One region of the Variovorax sp. PBL-H6 genome, then DNA from elsewhere that is predicted to be linked to it. Evidence: predicted binding sites of a transcription regulator. Region 1 holds the regulator's gene; each other region holds the start of a gene.

Region 1 (6,130 bases):
ATTGCGCTGTCCGACCACCACGATTTCACGCAGTGGCAGCCGCCGCCGGGCACAGGCTACGTGCTGTTGTGCACCGAGAAAGACGCGGTCAAGTTATGGCGCCGGGCGCCCGATGCGCTCGCGCTGCCGCTGGTGTTCCATCCCGAGCCGGGCTTCTTCCGCGCACTCGACGCAAAGCTATCATCGCTCGATGGACACCAAGCTGCTTGAACTGCTCGTCTGCCCCGTGACCAAGGGACCCCTCACCTGGCATCCCGAGGCGCAGGAGCTGCGCTCGCGCAGCGCCCGCCTCGCCTACCCCGTGCGTGACGGCATTCCCGTGCTGCTCGAGACCGAGGCCCGCACTTTGTCCGACGAGGAACTGGGGCTCTGAGCTTGCGCTACGCCGTCCTGATTCCGGCGCGGCTCGCCTCCACGCGACTGCCCGACAAGCCCCTGGCGGACATTGCCGGGCTGCCAATGGTGGTGCGCGTCGCGCAGCGTTCGCGGCAGTCCGGTGCCGAGCGGGTGGTGGTCGCTGCCGACGACGCCCGCATCGTCGCCGCATGCGAGGCGCACGGAGTGGAAGTCTTGCTGACCCGCACCGACCATGCCAGCGGCAGCGACCGTCTCGCCGAGGCCTGCGTGCAACTCGGCCTGGCGGACGACGAGATCGTGGTGAACGTCCAGGGCGACGAGCCGCTGATCGATCCTTCGCTGATCGACGCTGTTGCGCAAACCCTGGCGTCACATTCCGATGTGGCGATGAGCACGGCCGCGCATGCGATCGATTCCCTCGAGGACTTCCTCAATCCCAACGTCGTCAAAACGGTGCTCGACGCCCGGGGCAATGCGCTCTACTTCAGCCGGGCACCGATTCCCTGGTGGCGCGACGGCTTCGCGAAGCATGGGCCCACAACCTTGCCGGCTTCCCCGGCACCGTTGCGTCATATCGGCATCTATGCCTACCGCGCAAGCTTCGTGCGGCAGTTCCCGGCTTTGCCGCCGGCACCTGTGGAAGCGACCGAGGCACTGGAACAGTTGCGCGCGCAGTGGCACGGTTATCGCATTGCCGTGCATGTGAGCGGGCATGCGCCCGGTCCGGGGATCGACACGCCCGAAGACCTCGCGCGGGTCCGTGCCCTGTTCGCCGCCTGATACGCCCGCCATAGGCCGGGTTCGCTCGAGAGTGCGTGCTATCCTCGACGCAACTCCGCCCATGCAACGCCGTCGCCGGCATGCGAGGCGCGACAGAAGATCGAAGAACCTCCGAGGACACCATGAGACTGATTTTGTTGGGCGCCCCCGGGGCGGGCAAGGGCACACAGGCTGCCTTCATCTGCCAGAAGTACGGCATTCCTCAAATCTCCACCGGCGACATGTTGCGCGCGGCCGTCAAGGCCGGCACCCCACTCGGCCTCGAGGCCAAGGCGGTAATGGCCTCCGGCGCACTGGTGAGCGACGACCTGATCATCAACCTCGTGAAGGAACGCCTTGAGCTGCCGGACTGCGCCAACGGCTTTCTCTTCGACGGCTTCCCCCGGACCATCCCGCAGGCCGACGCCATGCGCGCGGCCAACGTCAAGCTCGACTACGTGCTCGAAATCGACGTGCCCTTCGCCGACATCGTCGAGCGCATGAGCGGACGCCGCTCGCACCCGGCGTCCGGACGCATCTACCACGTCAAGTTCAATCCGCCGAAGGTCGAAGGCAAGGACGACCTCACGGGCGAAGACCTGATTCAGCGTGACGACGACAAGGAAGAGACCGTGCGCCACCGACTCGAGGTCTACAGTCAGCAGACCCGGCCGTTGGTCGACTACTACGCAGCCTGGGCCAAGGCTGAGCCTGGCGTCGCGCCAAAATACCGCGCAATCAGTGGCGTCGGCAGCGTCGACGACATTACCCAGCGCGCGTTGGCCGCACTGGCGAGCTGATCGTCAGGCGGGGCTGGAACGCAGCCCGTAGGCCTTGCCGTCGACGAACAGGTATTCGACGCGCATCACGGGTTCTCCCTTTTCCTCCTTGAACGTGAAGCCCACCGCCGAGACTGCGGTGCCGGGCTTGATCTGCGCGACTTTCCAGGCTTCCATCCGCGTCAGCGGAGCGAGTTCAAGCTCCCACTGGCGCTCAGTGCGGCGAGGCACGGCCGCGCGCGCGAGCAAGCCCGGTCCGTCAATGGGCGCGCTCTGCCCCGGCAGGGCGCGCTTCGCCAGATCGGCTGGCACCTTGAGCCCCGCCGGGACGTCGAGCAACAACTCCGCATGCGGGTTCTGCCAGCGCACCCGGGCCACCGTCCCTTCGAGGTAGATCGGACGGTCCTGGTCGAAGCTGCTCCAGCCGTGGTGCGCCCAGGCGAGCGGACTGGCCAACGGCAGGGATGCGGCGGCGACGACTATGTGGCGACGTTTCATCGGGAAGGCTCCTCTTCAGTAGGCAATCCAACGGCCGCAAAAGACGACGGCCAGCCAGATCGCAGTAGATAACAACATCTGTACCCGCGCCATTGCATCGAGTTTGCGCAGGGAGCCGCGCAGATGGAACCACCCTGCATTGAAGCCGGCAGCCACCAGCAGGCCCATCTTGATCAGGAAGGACTGATTGGTCAGCAGTTCCGCTGACTGGGTGGCGAACATCAGCGAACCGCTGGCCGCCGCGAGTGCGAAGCCGCCGGCCGCGATCGAGAGCGACAGCCTGGCCATGGCCGCGACCGGCAGGCCGGCAGCGTGCCCGAACACCCGCAGCTCGAGCGCCACCAGATTACCGAGCAGAAGCGCGATGCCGACGATGTGCACCGCCTCCAATGCCGGATAGGCCCAGGCGTGCGAGCGCAAGGCCTCGAACATGCGCTCAGGCGCCGCCGGTCGGGGTGGCCATCAGTTGCAGCACCAGCTCGATGCGCGCCTTCACAGGCGTCAGCGCGCCGGCGTCCCGCAGCAACGCATTCGGCGTGGAAAGAATGCGGCCCTGGGGGCAGCGCGTCGCGCGCAAGACCGCAATGCCCGCCGCTTGCGCCCGAAGCGCAGCCGCTTCCAAAGCTTCATGGAGCGTTCCGTTGCCAGTGGCTGCGAGCACCAGGCCCTGCACCGGCTCCGCAACGCCAGCTTGCCGCTCCCGGACCAGGGCGTCGACGATGCTGCCGCGCGCCTCCGCGTGGCTCATCAGGATTTCCACGCGAGGCCAGTGGGTAGCCTGCTGCATCAGCTCGAAGGACAAACGCGCCGGCTCTGACGGCGCGGCAGGCCAGTTCCTGAGCTCGCGCAAGGCACCCTCCTCCACATAGGCCACTGGGCCCGCATCGCCGGAACCGAACGCGTCGACACGATAAGTGTGAACCTTCTGCACATCGAAAGCGCTGTGCACGGCGCCCGCGCACACCGCTACCACCCCCCGCGCACGAGGGCTTGCAGCGACCACGATGGCGTCGCGCAAGTTCTGCGGACCGTCGGGCGTCAGCGCAGTCGCCGGCCGCATGGCACTGGTCAGCACAACCGGCTTGGACGGAGCCAGCACGGACTGAAGGAAGAACGCCGTTTCCTCCAATGTATCGGTGCCGTGGGCGATGACCACGCCCGCTACATCGGCCTGCGCAAGCCAATGCGCACAGCGCTCGGCCAGGCGGCGCCAGATCCCGAAGCTCATGTCCTTGCTGTCGACCTGCGCCACCTGCTCCGTCCACAGCGCGACGCCCGCGGGTGCCGCAATGCCTTCCAGCAGTTCGGTTACACCCACTTGGCCGGCGGTATAGCCGACGTTATCGGCCGCTGTTGCCGAGCGGCCCGCAATGGTGCCGCCCGTGCCGAGAACGACCACACGACGATTGCCTTCGCTGATGTTTTCGGCCATGACTTGCCAAAGCTCCGGAAACTGGTTAAAAATACAGGTACTGGATATTCAGCCAGTGCCGCAAGGAGTCGTCAATGCAGTTCGCCGTGAAGCTTACCGCTCGCCAGCAACAGATTCTGGACCTCATCCAGAGCGCCATCGCACGCACTGGCGCGCCGCCCACCCGTGCCGAGATCGCGGCCGAGCTGGGCTTCAAGTCCGCCAACGCCGCCGAAGAACATCTCCAGGCCTTGGCGCGCAAGGGCGTCATCGAACTTGTGAGCGGCACCTCGCGCGGCATTCGGCTCAAGGGCGACGCACTGCGCTCGCTGAACGAATCGCGCAACACCCAGTTCTCGCTCTCGCTGCCTGGCATGGCCCAGCTCGCGCTGCCGTTGATCGGGCGCGTCGCTGCGGGCTCGCCTATCCTGGCGCAGGAGCACGTAGACCAGACCTACTATGTGGAGAACACGCTGTTCCAGCGGCAGCCCGACTACCTACTCAAGGTGCGCGGCATGTCCATGCGCGACGCCGGCATCATGGACGGCGACCTGCTCGCCGTGCAGGCCACCAAGGAGGCCCGCAACGGCCAGATCGTCGTAGCCCGCCTGGGCGACGAAGTCACGGTCAAGCGCCTCAAGCGCAACAAGCAGATCATCGAACTGCACGCCGAGAACCCCGATTACCCCACCATCATCGTGCAGCCGGGCGAGCCCTTCGAGATCGAAGGCCTCGCAGTCGGCCTGATCCGCAACACGATGCTGATGTAGCCGCACAAGGCGGCATGAGCGTCCCTTGCTCATGCGGCCCTAACGGCTGCGACAGGTGGCGGGCGTATGGCCAAGGGCCATCACCCTGTTGCGGCCGACGAAAGCAATCCTGCCTATGTTCAATCTCTGACCTTCATGGAGTTCACATGGGAATCGCTCTGCTCAGCTTCGTCGACCTGTTCATGCCCCTTCAATCGCTGGCAAGCCGTTGGATACCGTCGCGCCGGCGAAGCGCCTCGGGCCTCCGCTATGTCGGCATCCGCCCCAGTTGTGCAGCGCGTCCAGCCGCACCAGCGTCACGCCTGCCGACATCCGCCCGACCGCTGCGGGTGGTCCGCACCATCGATGCGCAACACAACAAGCCGAGCACCGGCCGAGTCGTGATTTCTGGTCGCATGGCGGATGTCTGCGCCGAGCTCGACCGGCTGGCCGCCCTGGAAGCGGCAGGCACCGCACCTTCGCCCAGCCATCTGCATTGACGGCCACACCCTGCGTCCGGGCGCACCGTGCACCCGAACGCAGGGCATGCCCCAGCAGCGCCCTGCGCTTCTGGCGCACGGCGCGCAAGCCCGTGGGTGGTGCGAGGCACAATGGCACGCCATGAACATCGTGATCCTCGACGACTATCAGGACGCAGTGCGCAAACTGCGCTGTGCCTCCAAGCTCGACGCGTATGCCGCCAAGGTCTACACCAACACGGTCAAGGGCATCGGACAGCTCTCTGTGAGGCTCAAGGATGCCGACGTGATCGTGCTGATCCGCGAACGCACTCAGATCTCGCGCCAGCTGATCGAAAAGCTTCCGAAGCTCAAGCTGATCTCGCAAACGGGGCGGGCCGGCCACCATATCGACGTCAATGCCTGCACCGAGCACGGCGTCGCCGTCGCCGAGGGCACGGGCTCTCCGCTGGCGCCGGCCGAGCTCACGTGGGCGCTGATCATGGCGGCCATGCGCCGCCTGCCGCAGTACATCAGCAACCTCAAGCATGGCGCCTGGCAGCAATCGGGGCTCAAGTCCGCGTCCATGCCGCCCAACTTCGGGCTGGGCTCGGTGCTCAAGGGCAAGACGTTGTGCATCTGGGGCTATGGCCGCATCGGCCAGTTGGTGGCGCGCTATGGTCAGGCCTTCGGCATGCAGGTGGTGATCTGGGGCCGTGAAGAGAGCTGCGCACGCGCCCGCTCCGACGGCTTCCAGGTGGCGCCGAACCGTGAAGCCTTCTTCGCCGCGGCGGACGTGCTGTCGATCCACCTGCGGCTGACCGAGGAGACCCGCGGCCTGGTCACGCTCGAGGACCTCTCGCGCATGAAACCTACCGCCCTGTTCGTCAACACCTCGCGCGCGGAGCTGATGGAACAGGATGCGTTGCTCGCGGCCCTCAACCGCGGGCGGCCCGGGCTGGCAGCAATCGACGTCTTCGAGAGCGAGCCGCCGCTGCAAGGCCACGCACTGCTGCGACTGGAGAACTGCATCTGCACGCCGCACATCGGCTACGTCGAGCAAGACAGCTACGAGATGTATTTCGGCCAGGCTTTCGACAACGTCGTCAGCTTCATCAA
Region 2 (6,130 bases), 930 kb from region 1:
GACCGGCGCGATCATGACCATGGGCGTGGCCACCGCCAACAGCATCCTGCTGGTGTCCTTCGCGCGCGAGCGGCTGGATGCCGGCGTGCCGCCGCTGTCGGCGGCGCTGGAGGCCGGGGCCACGCGCATCCGGCCGGTGCTGATGACGGCCCTGGCGATGATCATCGGCATGATCCCGATGGCGCTGGGCCTGGGCGAAGGCGCCGAGCAGAATGCGCCGCTGGGCCGCGCCGTGATCGGCGGCCTGCTGTTCGCGACGGTGTCCACCCTCTTCTTCGTGCCGGCTGTGTATGCCGGCATCCATAGCCGCATGGCCCACCGCAAGGCCGCGCGCGAAGCCGAACTGACCGCGCCGCCCGTGCAGGGCACGGCGCCCCAGGAGAGTTGAAAGCATGACGGAGCAACGCCACGCGGCATTGGCCATCCATCCGATCGCCGCCGACGAGCAAGGCGAGCGCCACGAGCTGCTGCGGCGGCGCCAGATCGTGCGTCGCACGCGCATCGCCGTCCTCATCGTGCTGGTGCTGCTGGCCGTCGGCGCGGCGCGCACGGTGTTCGTGCGCTTCGCCAATGCGCGGGAGCTCGAAGCCTCCTCCACCGAGCTCGCCAGGCAGTACGTCAAGACCGTGCTGCCGCAGACCGCCACAGCAGGCCAGACGCTGGCGCTGCCGGGCACGCTTCAGGGCTTCGTGCAGTCGCCGATCTCCGCGCGCGCCAGCGGCTACCTGAAGCGCTGGACCAAGGACATCGGCAGCCAGGTGCAGAAGGGCGAACTGCTGGCCGAGATCGAGACGCCTGAAATCGACCAGCAGCTCTCGCAAGCCATCGCAGCGCGGCAGCAGGCGGCCTCGGGGCTCGAGCTGGCGAAGAGCACGGTGGCGCGCTGGGAGAACCTGCGGAAGAAAGACGTGGTCTCGCAGCAGGACCTGGACGAGCGGCGCAGCGGCCTCGCGCAGGCCACGGCCAACGTGGCCGCGGCCGACGCCAACGTCCAGCGGCTGCGCCAGACCGAAGGGTTCAAGCGCATCGTCGCGCCATTTGCCGGCGTCATCACGCGGCGCAACGTCGACGTCGGCGACCTGATCGACGCGGGCGGCAGCCGGCCGCTGTTCCTGCTCGCGCAGACCGATCCGCTGCGCGTGTACATCAACGTGCCGCAGGCCTATGCGCAGCTGGTCAAGGCCGGCCAGCCGGTGGTCGTGACGCAGGGCGAGCTGCGCGGCCAGAGCTTCAAGGGCGAGGTGGCGCGCACCTCCGGCGCCATCGACACGGCCACGCGGATGATGCAGGTCGAGGTCGCGCTGCCGAACCGCGAGGGCCTGCTCCTGCCGGGTGCCTACGTGCAGGTCTCGCTGCCGCTGGCAGCCAGCCACGCGCTCAGCATCCCGGCCAACACGCTGCTGTTCCGTCCTGAAGGCACGCGCGTCGCGACGGTCGATGCCGAAGGGCGCGTGCGCCTGCGCACCGTCAACATCGGCCGCAACTACGGCGAGACGGTGGAGGTGCTGGACGGCATCGCCGCCAACGATCGGCTCATCCTCAACCCCTCCGATTCGCTGGCCGAGGGTGACGTGGTGGCCGTCGCCAAGGCACCGGCGTGAACGTGCAGTTGCGTCCCTGGGCGGTCGCGGCAGGTGCGCTGCTGCTGGTGGCCTGCGCCGCCGGTCCGGACTATCGCGCGCCGCAGGTCGAGGTGCCGGTGAGCTGGCAGTTGGAGGCGCCCTGGCGCGAAGCCGCGCCCGGCGATGCACTCGACAAAGGCCCCTGGTGGCAACGCTTCGGCGACGCCCAGCTCGATCGCCTGCAACAGCAGGCGCTGCGCAACAGCCCCACGCTGACGCTCGCAGGCGCACGGCTCGCGCAAGCGCGCGCCTCACTGGCCGCGGCCGACGCTGCGCGCTATCCGCAGCTGGGGCTGGGCGCACGCGCGGCACGGCTGAAGATCTCCGCCAACCGCCCGCTCACCAACTACACGGCGCAGAACTTCTCGACGGTGCAGAACGACTTCGCGCTCTCGCTCAACGCAAGCTACGAGCTGGACCTCGCAGGCCGCGTGCAGCGCTCGGTGGAAGGCGCGACCGCGTCTGCCGAGCAATCGGCGGCCGACCTGGAAAACACGCGCCTGCTGCTCACCACCGACCTCGCCTCGGCCTATTTCAACTTGCGCGCGACCGACATCGAGCTCGACGTGCTGTCGCGCTCGATTGCGCTGCAGCGTCGCGCGCTGGAACTGGTGACGGCGCGCCACGAGCTCGGCGCCGTCTCGGGGCTGGACGTGGCGCAGCAGCAGGCGCTGCTGGACAGCACCCTGGCGCAGGTGGACGTGCTGACGAAGCAGCGCTTGCAGTACGAGCATGCGCTCGCCACCCTGAGCGGCACGCCGGCGCCCAGCTTTGCGCTGGCGCCGGACCTGCGCCCCATCGTGCCGCCGGCCATCCCGATCGGCGTGCCTTCGGAGGCACTGGAGCGCCGGCCCGATGTCGCCTCGGCGGAGCGCGCCATGGCCGCGGCCAACGCGCAGATCGGCGTCGCCACGGCAGCCTTCTATCCCAGTGTGATGCTGGCGCCGATGGTGGGCGTGGACAGCCGTGCCATCGAGAGCCTGTTCAATGCGCCCAGCCTGCTGTGGTCGGTCGGCGTCTCGGCCACGCAGGTGCTGTTCGACGGTGGGCGCGTGCGTGCCAACGTCGACTTCGCACAGGCGGGGCATGAGGCCACTGTCGCGAACTACCGGCGCGTGGTGCTGACGGCGATGCAGGAGGCGGAGGACGGCATCACCGGCCTGGCCGCACTCGACCGCGCGGTGACGCAGTCGCTCGCCGCCGTCGATTCGGCGCGCCGCGTGCTGGACATGGCGACCAGCCGCTACGAGGGCGGCGCCTCCACCTACCTCGACGTGATCAGCGCGCAGCAATCGCTGCTGACGGCCGAGCGCCAGGCCGCGCAACTGCAAGGGCAGCGCCTCGCGACCTCGGTGTTTCTCGTGAAGGCCCTTGGCGGCGACTGGTGCGGCGTCGCGTCGCGCAGCGCCGGCAGCGCGGCCGGCGCTAGAACAGACTGCCCTGCCCCGCCGCGCCGGGTGGCCGGAACGCGCTGAGGTCGAGCGCGATGCGCTCTCGGTTGAAGCCCAGGCGCTGCGTTGCCTTCTCGAAGCGCTGTCGGATCAACTCGGCCCAGAGGCCACTGCCGACCATGCGCGTGCCGAACGACGCGTCATAGTCCTTGCCGCCGCGCATCTCGTGGATGCGCGCCATGATGCGCGCGGCACGCTGCGGGTAGTGCAGCTCCAGCCACTGCTTGAAGAGCGGCGCCACTTCCCACGGAAGGCGGATCACCGTGTAGAAGGCGCTGCGCGCGCCAGCCTCCCAGGCGGCCTCGAGCACCTTCTCCATGTCCTCGGTGACGAAGGGAATCTGCGGCGCCACGCTCACGCCCACGGGTACGCCCGCCTCGGCCAGCGTGCGCACCGTGCGCAGCCGCCGGTGCGGCGCAGCGGCGCGCGGCTCCAGCTTGCGCGCGAGATCGCCGTCGAGCGTGGTGATGGTGACGTAGACCGCTGCCAAGTGCTGCGCCGCCAGGGGCGCGATCAGGTCGAGGTCGCGCTCGACGGCACTGGACTTGGTGACCAGCCCGAAGGGATGGCGCACCTCCTGGAGCAGCTCGATCACCGAGCGCGTGAGCCGAAGCTCGCGCTCGATCGGCTGGTAGCAATCGGTCGCGGTGCCGATCGCCAGATTCTGCGGCCGGTAGCCGCGCCGGCCGAGCTCGGTGCGCAGCACCTCGACGATGTTGCGCTTGGCGATCAGCTTGGTCTCGAAGTCCAGGCCGGGCGAGAGGTTCAGGTAGCTGTGGGTCGGGCGCGCAAAGCAGTAGATGCAGCCGTGCTCGCAACCGCGGTAAGGATTGATGGAGCGGTCGAAATGGATGTCGGGCGAGTCGTTCTCGCTCAAAACCGACTTCACATCCTCGAAGCGCACCTCCGTCTGCACCGGCTGGAGCGGCTCCGAAGAGCCTTCCTCGAGCGTGCCCCAGCCATCGTCGAAGGCGTCGCGCTCGTCGCGCTCGAAACGATGCGGCAGCCGGGTCGCCGCGCCGCGACCCTTGATGGCGTGGAGGGGAATGAAAGCATCGGGCATGGTCTTTCGCTTCGAAAAACTGTACGAACATACAGTATTCCACCAATTTGGCGCCCATGCACGCTGCAAGCCGAGGTCTAAACTTGATGATGACCTGCCACTCACTAGACCGGCCTGCATGACGCCCGCGCCACTCGACGCCTTCCTGCACGCGATGCCCAAGGTGGAGCTGCATTGCCACCTGTTCGGCACCGTGCGCCACGCCACCTTCGCCGCGCTCAATCGCCGTGCCGGGTCACCGCTGGCCGAACAGGAGGTGGAGGATTTCTACACGCGCGGCGAGAAGCCGGTGGGCGTGCTGCGCGTCCTGCGCGCCCTCGACGCCCAGCTGCTGCGCACGCCGGACGACCTGCACCGGCTGACGCTCGAATACCTCGAGGACGCTGCGGCCCACCACGTGCGCTACAGCGAGTTCTTCTGGAATCCGACGGGCACGGTGCATGTTTCCGGTATTGCCTACGTGGACGCGCAAGCGGCGATCGTCCGCGCCATCGAGGACGCCGAGCGCGACTTCGGCATCACCGGTCGCCTGATCGCGGCGATCGATCGCGAGGCCACGCCTGAAGCCGCCGTCGAGATGGTGGAGTGGGTGACGGCGAACCGCTGCGAGGAGGTGATCGGCATCGGCATCGACTACCGCGAGGTCGACCGTCCGCCGGAGCTCTTCCTGCAGGCCTACCGCGACGCACGCCGTGCCGGCCTGAAGACCACCGCCCATGCCGGCGAGTTCGGCATGCCGTGGACCAACGTACGCACCGCGCTCGACCTGTTGCAGGTGGATCGCATCGACCACGGCTACACGGTGGTGGACCAGCCTGCATTTGCGCGCGAATGCGCCGACCGCGGCGTGCTCTTCACAGTGGTGCCGACCAACTCCTACTACCTGCGCACGCTCCCGCCCGAGCGCTGGGCTCTGGACCATCCCATCCGCCGCATGCCTGGGCTCGGCCTGCGCATCCATCCCAACACCGACGATCCCACGCTGCACAAGGTCACGCCCACGCAGGCCTGGGCCATGATGGTGCGGGACTTCGGCTTCGGCCTCGACGATCTGCGCAGCTTCATGCACAACGGGCTGGACGGCGCATGGATCGACGACGGCACGCGCCGTGCATGGCGCGCGCAGTGGAGCCAGGAGTTCGACGCACTGCGCGTGCAACTGCCCCCCGACGCCATCCCCTCCGGAAACTGACCATGCCCCAGCCTCAGCCCAAGTCCAAGCCCCTGCGTCTCGCCTCCCTCCTACTGGCCGCTGCCCTGCCCGGCGCCGCCATCGCTCAGGCCGCCTGGCCCGCAGCCAAGCCCATCACGCTGATCGTGCCCTACTCGGCCGGCGGCAGCGTGGACTTCAACGCCCGGCTCGTCGCCACCAAGCTGGGCGAGCGGCTCAAGCAGTCCGTGGTGATCGAGAACGTGACCGGCGCCGGCGGCGCGATCGGCGTGGCCAAGGCGGTGAACGCAACGCCCGACGGCTACACGCTCGTCGCCGGCCCTGACAGCGCGATCGCCATCGGCAAGCTGATCAACCCCGCTGCCTTCAAGTTCGACCCGCTGAAGGACCTGGCGCCGGTGGGCATGCTCAATACGGCGCCCATGGTGCTGGTGGCGCGTCCCGGCTTGGCGGTGCAGAGCTATGCCGATTTCGTGAAGCTCGCGAAGGCCTCGCCCGGCAAGTACAACTACGCCACTTCGGGCGTGGGCACCGTGCTTCAACTGGCAATGGAACTGCTGAAGGAAAAAAGCGGCATCTTCGTGACCCACGTGCCTTACCGCGGCGGCGCGCAGATCGCAACCGACGTGATCGGCAACCAGGTCGACCTCGCGATGCTGGTCAGCACCAGCGCGATACCGCACGTCAACGGCAACCGCCTGAAGGCGCTCGGTGTCACGGGCAGCAAGCGGCTGGAGGCGCTGCCCAACGTGCCGGCGTTTGACGAGATGCCAGGCCTCAAGGGCTATTCGATGGTGAGCTGGACCGGCATCTTCGCGCCGGC
Region 3 (6,130 bases), 2.3 Mb from region 1:
CCCAGGCGCGTCGCAGTCATCACGTCCTGGAGCGGCTTGCGCGAGCGCACATGGAAATGCACGTCGCCCGCCGCGACGAGCGGAATCTCCGTGGCCGCGCTGATCTCGCCCAGGCGATGCAGCCACATCTCGTCATCGAGCAGGCGCAGCTTCTCGACCGCGAACCAGCAGCGCCCGAGGAACTCGCGCAGCAGCCAGCTGCCGAGCCAGCCCAGCTGTGCGGCCGTTGCCATGCGCTTCGGCGAGGCCAGCACCACGCAGCCGGCGAGTTCGGCCCCGTGAACTTGTGCGAGCGTCAGCCTGTAGCTGCCCTTCGCCGAACTGCGGCGCAGCTGGGTGATGAAGGCCGAGAGGTTGCCGTAGCCCGCCAGGTCGCAGGCCAGGACGGTGAGCGTGAAGGGCGCCGCATCGGGATCGACCTGTTCATCGACCTCGACCAGGAACTGGCTGCCGATCAGCAGCTTGAGGCCGTGGTCCTTCGCCGCCACGTGCGCGCGCACCACTCCCGCCAGGCTGCATTCGTCCGTGAGCGCGAGCGCGGTGTAGCCCAGCTGCTTCGCACGCTCGACGAGCTCATGCGGCTGGCTCGCGCCGCGCAGAAAGCTGAAGTTGCTCACGCACCGCAGCTCGGCATAGTCGGGCAGTTCCATCGCGTCTCTCTCAGGCGAAGGTGCCGTGCAGGAACCACGCCGTCTCGTCCTGCGCGAGCCGCATCTGAAAGATCCACAGCACGCCGGCATGCTCGCTCACCGCCACCCAGTAGTCGCGGCTGGCGTGGCGCGTCGTCTCTTGCGGACCTTCGCCCTCGTGCTTGCAATCCTTGCAGTCGCCCTCCTCCACCGTGCGGTCCCACCAGCCACCCTCGACGCGATGCGGACCGGCCAGCAGCTGCAGCACGCCCTGGTACATCGGCCGGTTGTGCTGGGTTGCGAGCCGCAGCGGCTTCGGCAGGATGAAGGTCGGCTGCGGCACGTCGACCGTGCGGCACTTCGCGCGCGGCGCGGGCTCGGGCGCGGGGCGCCAGCGGCACATCCACTCCAGGCGGTGGTCTTCAAGGATGACGGGGCGCAGCACGCGGTCGGGCCCGAGCCGCGCCGCGATGCGCTCGAGCACCAGCGCGAGGCTCTCGCCCGACTGCCGCGCCTCGGGCAGCATCGAGAGGCTCTTTTCCTCGAGCGAGTGCACTTCGGTCGCCTGCAGCGCCAGGTCGCCCACCGGCGCGAGCAGCTCGACCTTGCCCAGGTGCTCGGCCAGCAGCCGCATCAGGTGTTCGGTGTCGCGCGTGGCCTGCGCGGTGCGGACGGTGAGCTCGCCTCCGTCGCCCGCGCTCTTGGCGCGCATGGCGTCGTGGCACCAGCGCAAGGTGAACGCCGTCACGCCCGAGCGCCGCGCCATGAGCCAGCCAGCCATCTGCAGCATCAGCCGGCGCGCGCCGAAGAGCATCGCCGGTGCGTGCTCGACGCGCGCCATCAGCTCGAGCTTGGCGCGGAAGGTTTCCGGCAGCTGGGCCCAGGAGTAGGTCTCGGGCCGCAGTCCGTAGGCCTGGTCGAGCGTGGCGAGCAGCTGCGCGTCGAAGCGGCGGGAGAGCCCGCCGCGCGGCAAGGCCCGCACCTGGCCGAGCGTGCGGCAGCCCAGGCGCGCCAGCGTCGCCTGATGCGCGGCGACCTGCGTCAGGGTTTCGAGCGGCAGCGCATCGAGCAACTGCGCGAGCGGCTTCGCGAAGCCGTTCGACAGCCCGGCCCGCGCCACCGCGAGTGCGGCGAGGCTGGTCGGCGCCCAGCTCAGCTGCCGCACGCCGAGGTCGGGGCATTCCTCGCGCACGCGCTCGACCAGGCGGCGCTTGCCGCCGAAGAGGCGCAGGCTCTGTTCGACTTCCATCACCACCGCCGGGCACGGCTGAAGCGCTTCGAGGACCGCGACGCGGGGCGTGAACTGCAGGCACCACGTCGCGAGGCCATCGAGCGCCTCAGTGCGCGGCTGCGGGTCGTCCGGCAGGTTGTCGGGAAGAAGGGCTGCCCACAGCATGGGAGAGCTCCCGCGATTGGCGCGCCGCGATCAGGCGGCTCGGGTGGCGAAGACGCGGCGTCAGGATGGCATCGAGCCCACCGGGCACCGAGTGCAGTGTCAGCTCGCCCTCGTGCGGCGGCCCCTTGCGCTTGAGCAGGTGGATGCGCAGTTCCCAGTCGACCCCGAAGCGCGCCTGCAGACGCAGCGGCGCGGCCGAGGCCTCGTGCTCGGCCGCGGCCGGCCGGCACAGGATGACGGGGCCATCGCAGCCCTGGGCACAGACCTGCAGCCGCCGGATCTGCTCCTGGCGGGCCTGCGGCAGCCAGCTGACGAGCATGCCGGCGGCATTGGCCTTGATGAGTTGCTCGGTTGCCCACAGGCGCTCGACCGGTTTGTCGGCCGCGATCCAGACCAGGTGCCGCTCGTCGAGCCCGAGGTGATGGAGGCCGGGCAGATGCGGTGCCTTCGGCGGGCCGATGACCACGATCTGCTTGCCCTGCCCGACCAGCGCGCGCATCGCGGGCGCGAGCAACCGCCATTCGAGCACCGAGGGCTGCACCTGCAGCACCTCCGTCAGCGACTGGCAGGGCCAGCCGCCGCCCGGCAGTTCGGCGTCGAGCGGCGCGAACCCTGTGCTGACCGTCGACGTGACGGGCGTGCCGAGCGCATCGCCGCGCCAGACCGCGGATTCGATCGCGTGCGGCAGCACGAGGCGCGGTCGCGGCGCTTCGGGCGGCGGTGAACGCTGGGGGGCCGACAAGGCTTGATCGCCATCGGCCCATGACAGGGGGATGGCCACGAGGACTCCGATGACTGTATGGATGTACAGTATCGACGCAGTGCAGTTAGATGAGCAAGAACGTTTACAAATTCGAAGCAGAACATCCGGTTTGTACGAAATTCGACTGCCTTGCCGGCCCCAAGGAAATCCCCGTCCGGCGAAGCCGGAACCCTCATCACAATGTGAGCTATGTGCTACTCAGCCCAGATCCGCGCCGACTACAAGCGCTTCTTCCGCGAGTTCGGCGGTGTCCTGTCGATTCGCGAATTTGCCAAGCTCTACTACGAGCGCCAGGGCAATCCGAAAATCAAGATCCCGAAGGCCGTCGACGCGGCGTTCATGAACCCCGAGTCTGATGAGGAGCGGGAGATCAAGCGCCTGATCGAGGCCTTCGACACCGAGCAGGCGATGGCGCTCGAGCAGGACCTGTTCAAGCAGCGCAAGCGTCTGGTCGATGCCGAACGCAAGCTCCAGGTGAAGGTGACGAAGAAGGCGGCGGAGGATGTGCGGATTGCCACGGCGAAGATCGAGTGGGGCCTCGGCAAGCTCGCGGACCTGAGCCGGGTCGAGCTCGAACCGAAGGATGCGCGCGTGTTTCCGGGCAGGTATGCGCCGGTGATGATCTGGGAGAACGGCCAGCGCGTCGTCAAGCCCATGCGCTACCAGTGCCGGCCCGCCGACAAGTCCGCGAAATTCGACGCGCTGTATCCCGGCACGTACAACGCGCGGCGCGACAACCTGAGCGGGTTCTGGAAGGACATCTTCGGTCTGTCGCACGGGATCATGGTCGTCAATGCCTTCTATGAGCACGTCAAGCGGGACGGCGAGGATGTGGTGCTGGAGTTTCGGCCACGGCCGCAGCAGGACATGCTTGTTGCGTGCCTGTGGTCGGCATGGTCAGGGCCGGGCGAGCCGGACCTGCTCTCGTTCGCGGCGATCACCGATGACCCGCCGGAGGAGATCGCGGCGGCGGGGCACGACCGGTGCATTGTTCCGATCAAGCCGGAGAACGTGGATGCTTGGCTGAGGCCGGAGCGTGGGAACCTGGCTGCTGCGTATGCGGTGCTTGAGGATCGGGAGCGGCCGTACTATGAGAATCGGTTGGCGGCGTAGGGCACTGGGTCCGCGACTGGAAGATCCTCTGCAAAGACCGCGGCTCGGCTTACGAATTGGACCGGCCCCCAGGCAAATGCAGTGAAGGCATGTGGCGTCGAGGTTTCCAAGCGCCTAGGGCACTGACCTGCGCCTGCGTTTAACTCCTTTGTGGTGCGAGGCCGAAGCAGCTTGGCCGGAACCCGCGATCCGGCTCCTGCCACATAGTCATAACCAACTACCGTGACAGCGCAATGCTGTAGGGATAGCTGCCAGCAGGCGTCGCAGCGCCGGCCGGTCTCATCGCGCCTGATGCCGCGTCGATCGTGTAGGCGCTGACGGTGCCGTCTCCATAGTTGGCGACGTATGCATAGCGACCCGTTGGATCCACGGTCAAGTTCACAGGGTACTGCCCCGTCGCGGCCGTTGGACCTGCGCTCAGCATGCCGGACGCACTGTCGATGGCGAAACTGGAGACCGTGTGAGACGAGTAGTTCACCGTGTAGGCGAACTTGCCCGACGGATCCACCGCGGTCGCAACCGGCCTGAGCCCCGTCGGTGCATTCGGCCCGCCCATGGCGGTGAGTGCACCTGTTGTCGAGTCAATGGCGTAGGCAGAAATATTGTTCGACATGTAGTTGGCCACGTAGGCGAAACGCCCGGACGGGTCGACCTTCATCGAAATCGGATAGGAACCGGTGGCCACCCGGGGACCTGGCATCTCGGTCAGGGCGCCAGACGCCTGATCGATAGTGAATGAGGAGACCGTGTTGTCGAGCCAGTTCGGGACATAGGCGAACCGCCCGGTGGGGTCAACGGCCACGTAATACGGAGACCGTCCGGTGGCCACCGGAGCACCGATCAGACTCAATGCGCCGGTGACCGGATCGATGGCGTACGAGGAAACTGTGCCGGCGCCATTGTTCGCCACGAAGAGGAAACGACCCGTGGGGTCCACCGTGATCGCGATAGGCAGGCTTTGCGTCGCCACCGTCGGTGTGGCCATCGGGGTCAGCGCGCCGGAGCCTGCGTCGAGCGCATAGCCCGACACGCTGGCCCCGCCGTAGTTCGACACATAGGCGAAGCGGCCGGTCGGGTCGACCGCCACCGAGATAGGTGTGGGACCGGTGTCCGCTGTCGCGACAGCCATGGCGCTGAGGGCACCGGTCGCTGGGTCCACGTTGAAGGCGTACAACTTGTCCGCACCGTAGTCGACCGAATAGGCGAACCGGGTCGTGGGAACGGCGCAGGTCACGGCCACGTCGCTCACGTTTGCGGCGGCGATCGTGCCGCTGCCGCCGCTCACGGTGCAGACCTTGGTTGCGATCCGGGGCTGCGACTTCACGGTCACCGCGTAGCTCGCGCCAGCGGCTATCGCGGTGGTGAAGGTGAAGCTGCCATCGGCCGAGATGACCAGGTCGTCCCCGGCATTGTTCTGCAGCACCAGGCCCGTGCCGACCAAGCCGGAGACGGTCCCGCCTACCTTGTAGGTCGAGGGAGGCAGCACCGGCGCACTCGGCACCGCCGGCGGGACCGGCAACACCGGCGCATTCGGCACGACCACCAGCGGGGCGGGCAGCACCGTCGCAGCTGACACGATGACCGGTGCGTCGGCCAGCACCGGCGCAGCCGATACGACGACCGGTGCGTCGGGCGCTGATAGCCCGACAGGCTCACCGGGCGGCGTGGCGGCGACGGGCTCATCCATGGGCGCGCTCAACGCGGTGATCCCGAGGCTGCCAGTGCCTCCGCCGCCACATGCAGCGAGGGTGACTGTCAGGGCGACCGAAAGGGCGCGACTCCAGCGGGTGGACCACGGCGTCTTCCGGAGTAAGCCAGGTGACGCAGCACAGCAACTCTCGATCTGCATGTTTCGCATTCTTAAGTACTAACAAGTTGCGAAAGTATCGCGGCAGGGTTCATTCAATCCTGCGCAGGTGTGTGACTTATTTCGGAAAGTTCGCGACAACTTTGCGCAATCGCGCCCACATGCGAACAATTTCACGTTCTGTCCACGTGATTCATCGCTCGGCTCCTCTGGCGGCTTAACGCTACGTCGCGAACTGCGCAACACCTCCTTCACTCAATCGACAAACGCTTGACGAGATCAAGGGCATTGCCAGAGCCATCGACGTCCATGGGGAGCGGCCCGATCTGGCTAGTTCTGCCGCCAGCGATGCGCTTCGCGGATCTTGGGCGAACTCACTGAGCGTGTTTCCGAAGTCTCCTCAACGAGCGAATTTGATTCGT

Evidence for each region. Region 1 encodes LexA, which represses DNA repair genes until DNA is damaged. Its sites were predicted from a motif close to ACTGTATNNNNATACAGT; they were not measured.
Region 2: a site for LexA is predicted at 4,155-4,172, ahead of G3W89_RS21145 (PA0069 family radical SAM protein). Genes of this name have one in related genera too.
Region 3: a site for LexA is predicted at 2,820-2,837, ahead of imuA (translesion DNA synthesis-associated protein ImuA). Genes of this name have one in related genera too.

What each region holds. Positions count from the first base shown of each region.
Region 1 covers NZ_LR594659.1:3,539,066-3,545,195, forward strand. The annotation lists gene lpxK (tetraacyldisaccharide 4'-kinase) at 1-210, shown strand, start outside; gene G3W89_RS16670 (Trm112 family protein) at 191-373, shown strand; gene kdsB (3-deoxy-manno-octulosonate cytidylyltransferase) at 376-1,137, shown strand; gene adk (adenylate kinase) at 1,260-1,916, shown strand; gene G3W89_RS16685 (DUF6152 family protein) at 1,920-2,393, opposite strand; gene G3W89_RS16690 (hypothetical protein) at 2,409-2,825, opposite strand; gene G3W89_RS16695 (asparaginase) at 2,830-3,825, opposite strand; gene lexA (transcriptional repressor LexA) at 3,900-4,574, shown strand; gene G3W89_RS16705 (hypothetical protein) at 4,721-5,053, shown strand; gene G3W89_RS16710 (D-2-hydroxyacid dehydrogenase family protein) at 5,175-6,130, shown strand, end outside.
Region 2 covers NZ_LR594659.1:4,468,205-4,474,334, forward strand. The annotation lists gene G3W89_RS21130 (efflux RND transporter permease subunit) at 1-388, shown strand, start outside; gene G3W89_RS21135 (efflux RND transporter periplasmic adaptor subunit) at 393-1,601, shown strand; gene G3W89_RS21140 (efflux transporter outer membrane subunit) at 1,598-3,097, shown strand; gene G3W89_RS21145 (PA0069 family radical SAM protein) at 3,048-4,136, opposite strand; gene add (adenosine deaminase) at 4,255-5,328, shown strand; gene G3W89_RS21155 (Bug family tripartite tricarboxylate transporter substrate binding protein) at 5,331-6,130, shown strand, end outside.
Region 3 covers NZ_LR594659.1:5,874,683-5,880,812, forward strand. The annotation lists gene G3W89_RS27640 (error-prone DNA polymerase) at 1-650, opposite strand, end outside; gene G3W89_RS27645 (Y-family DNA polymerase) at 661-2,025, opposite strand; gene imuA (translesion DNA synthesis-associated protein ImuA) at 1,967-2,806, opposite strand; gene G3W89_RS27655 (SOS response-associated peptidase family protein) at 2,978-3,901, shown strand; gene G3W89_RS27660 (beta-propeller fold lactonase family protein) at 4,119-5,588, opposite strand; gene G3W89_RS27665 (hypothetical protein) at 6,073-6,130, shown strand, end outside.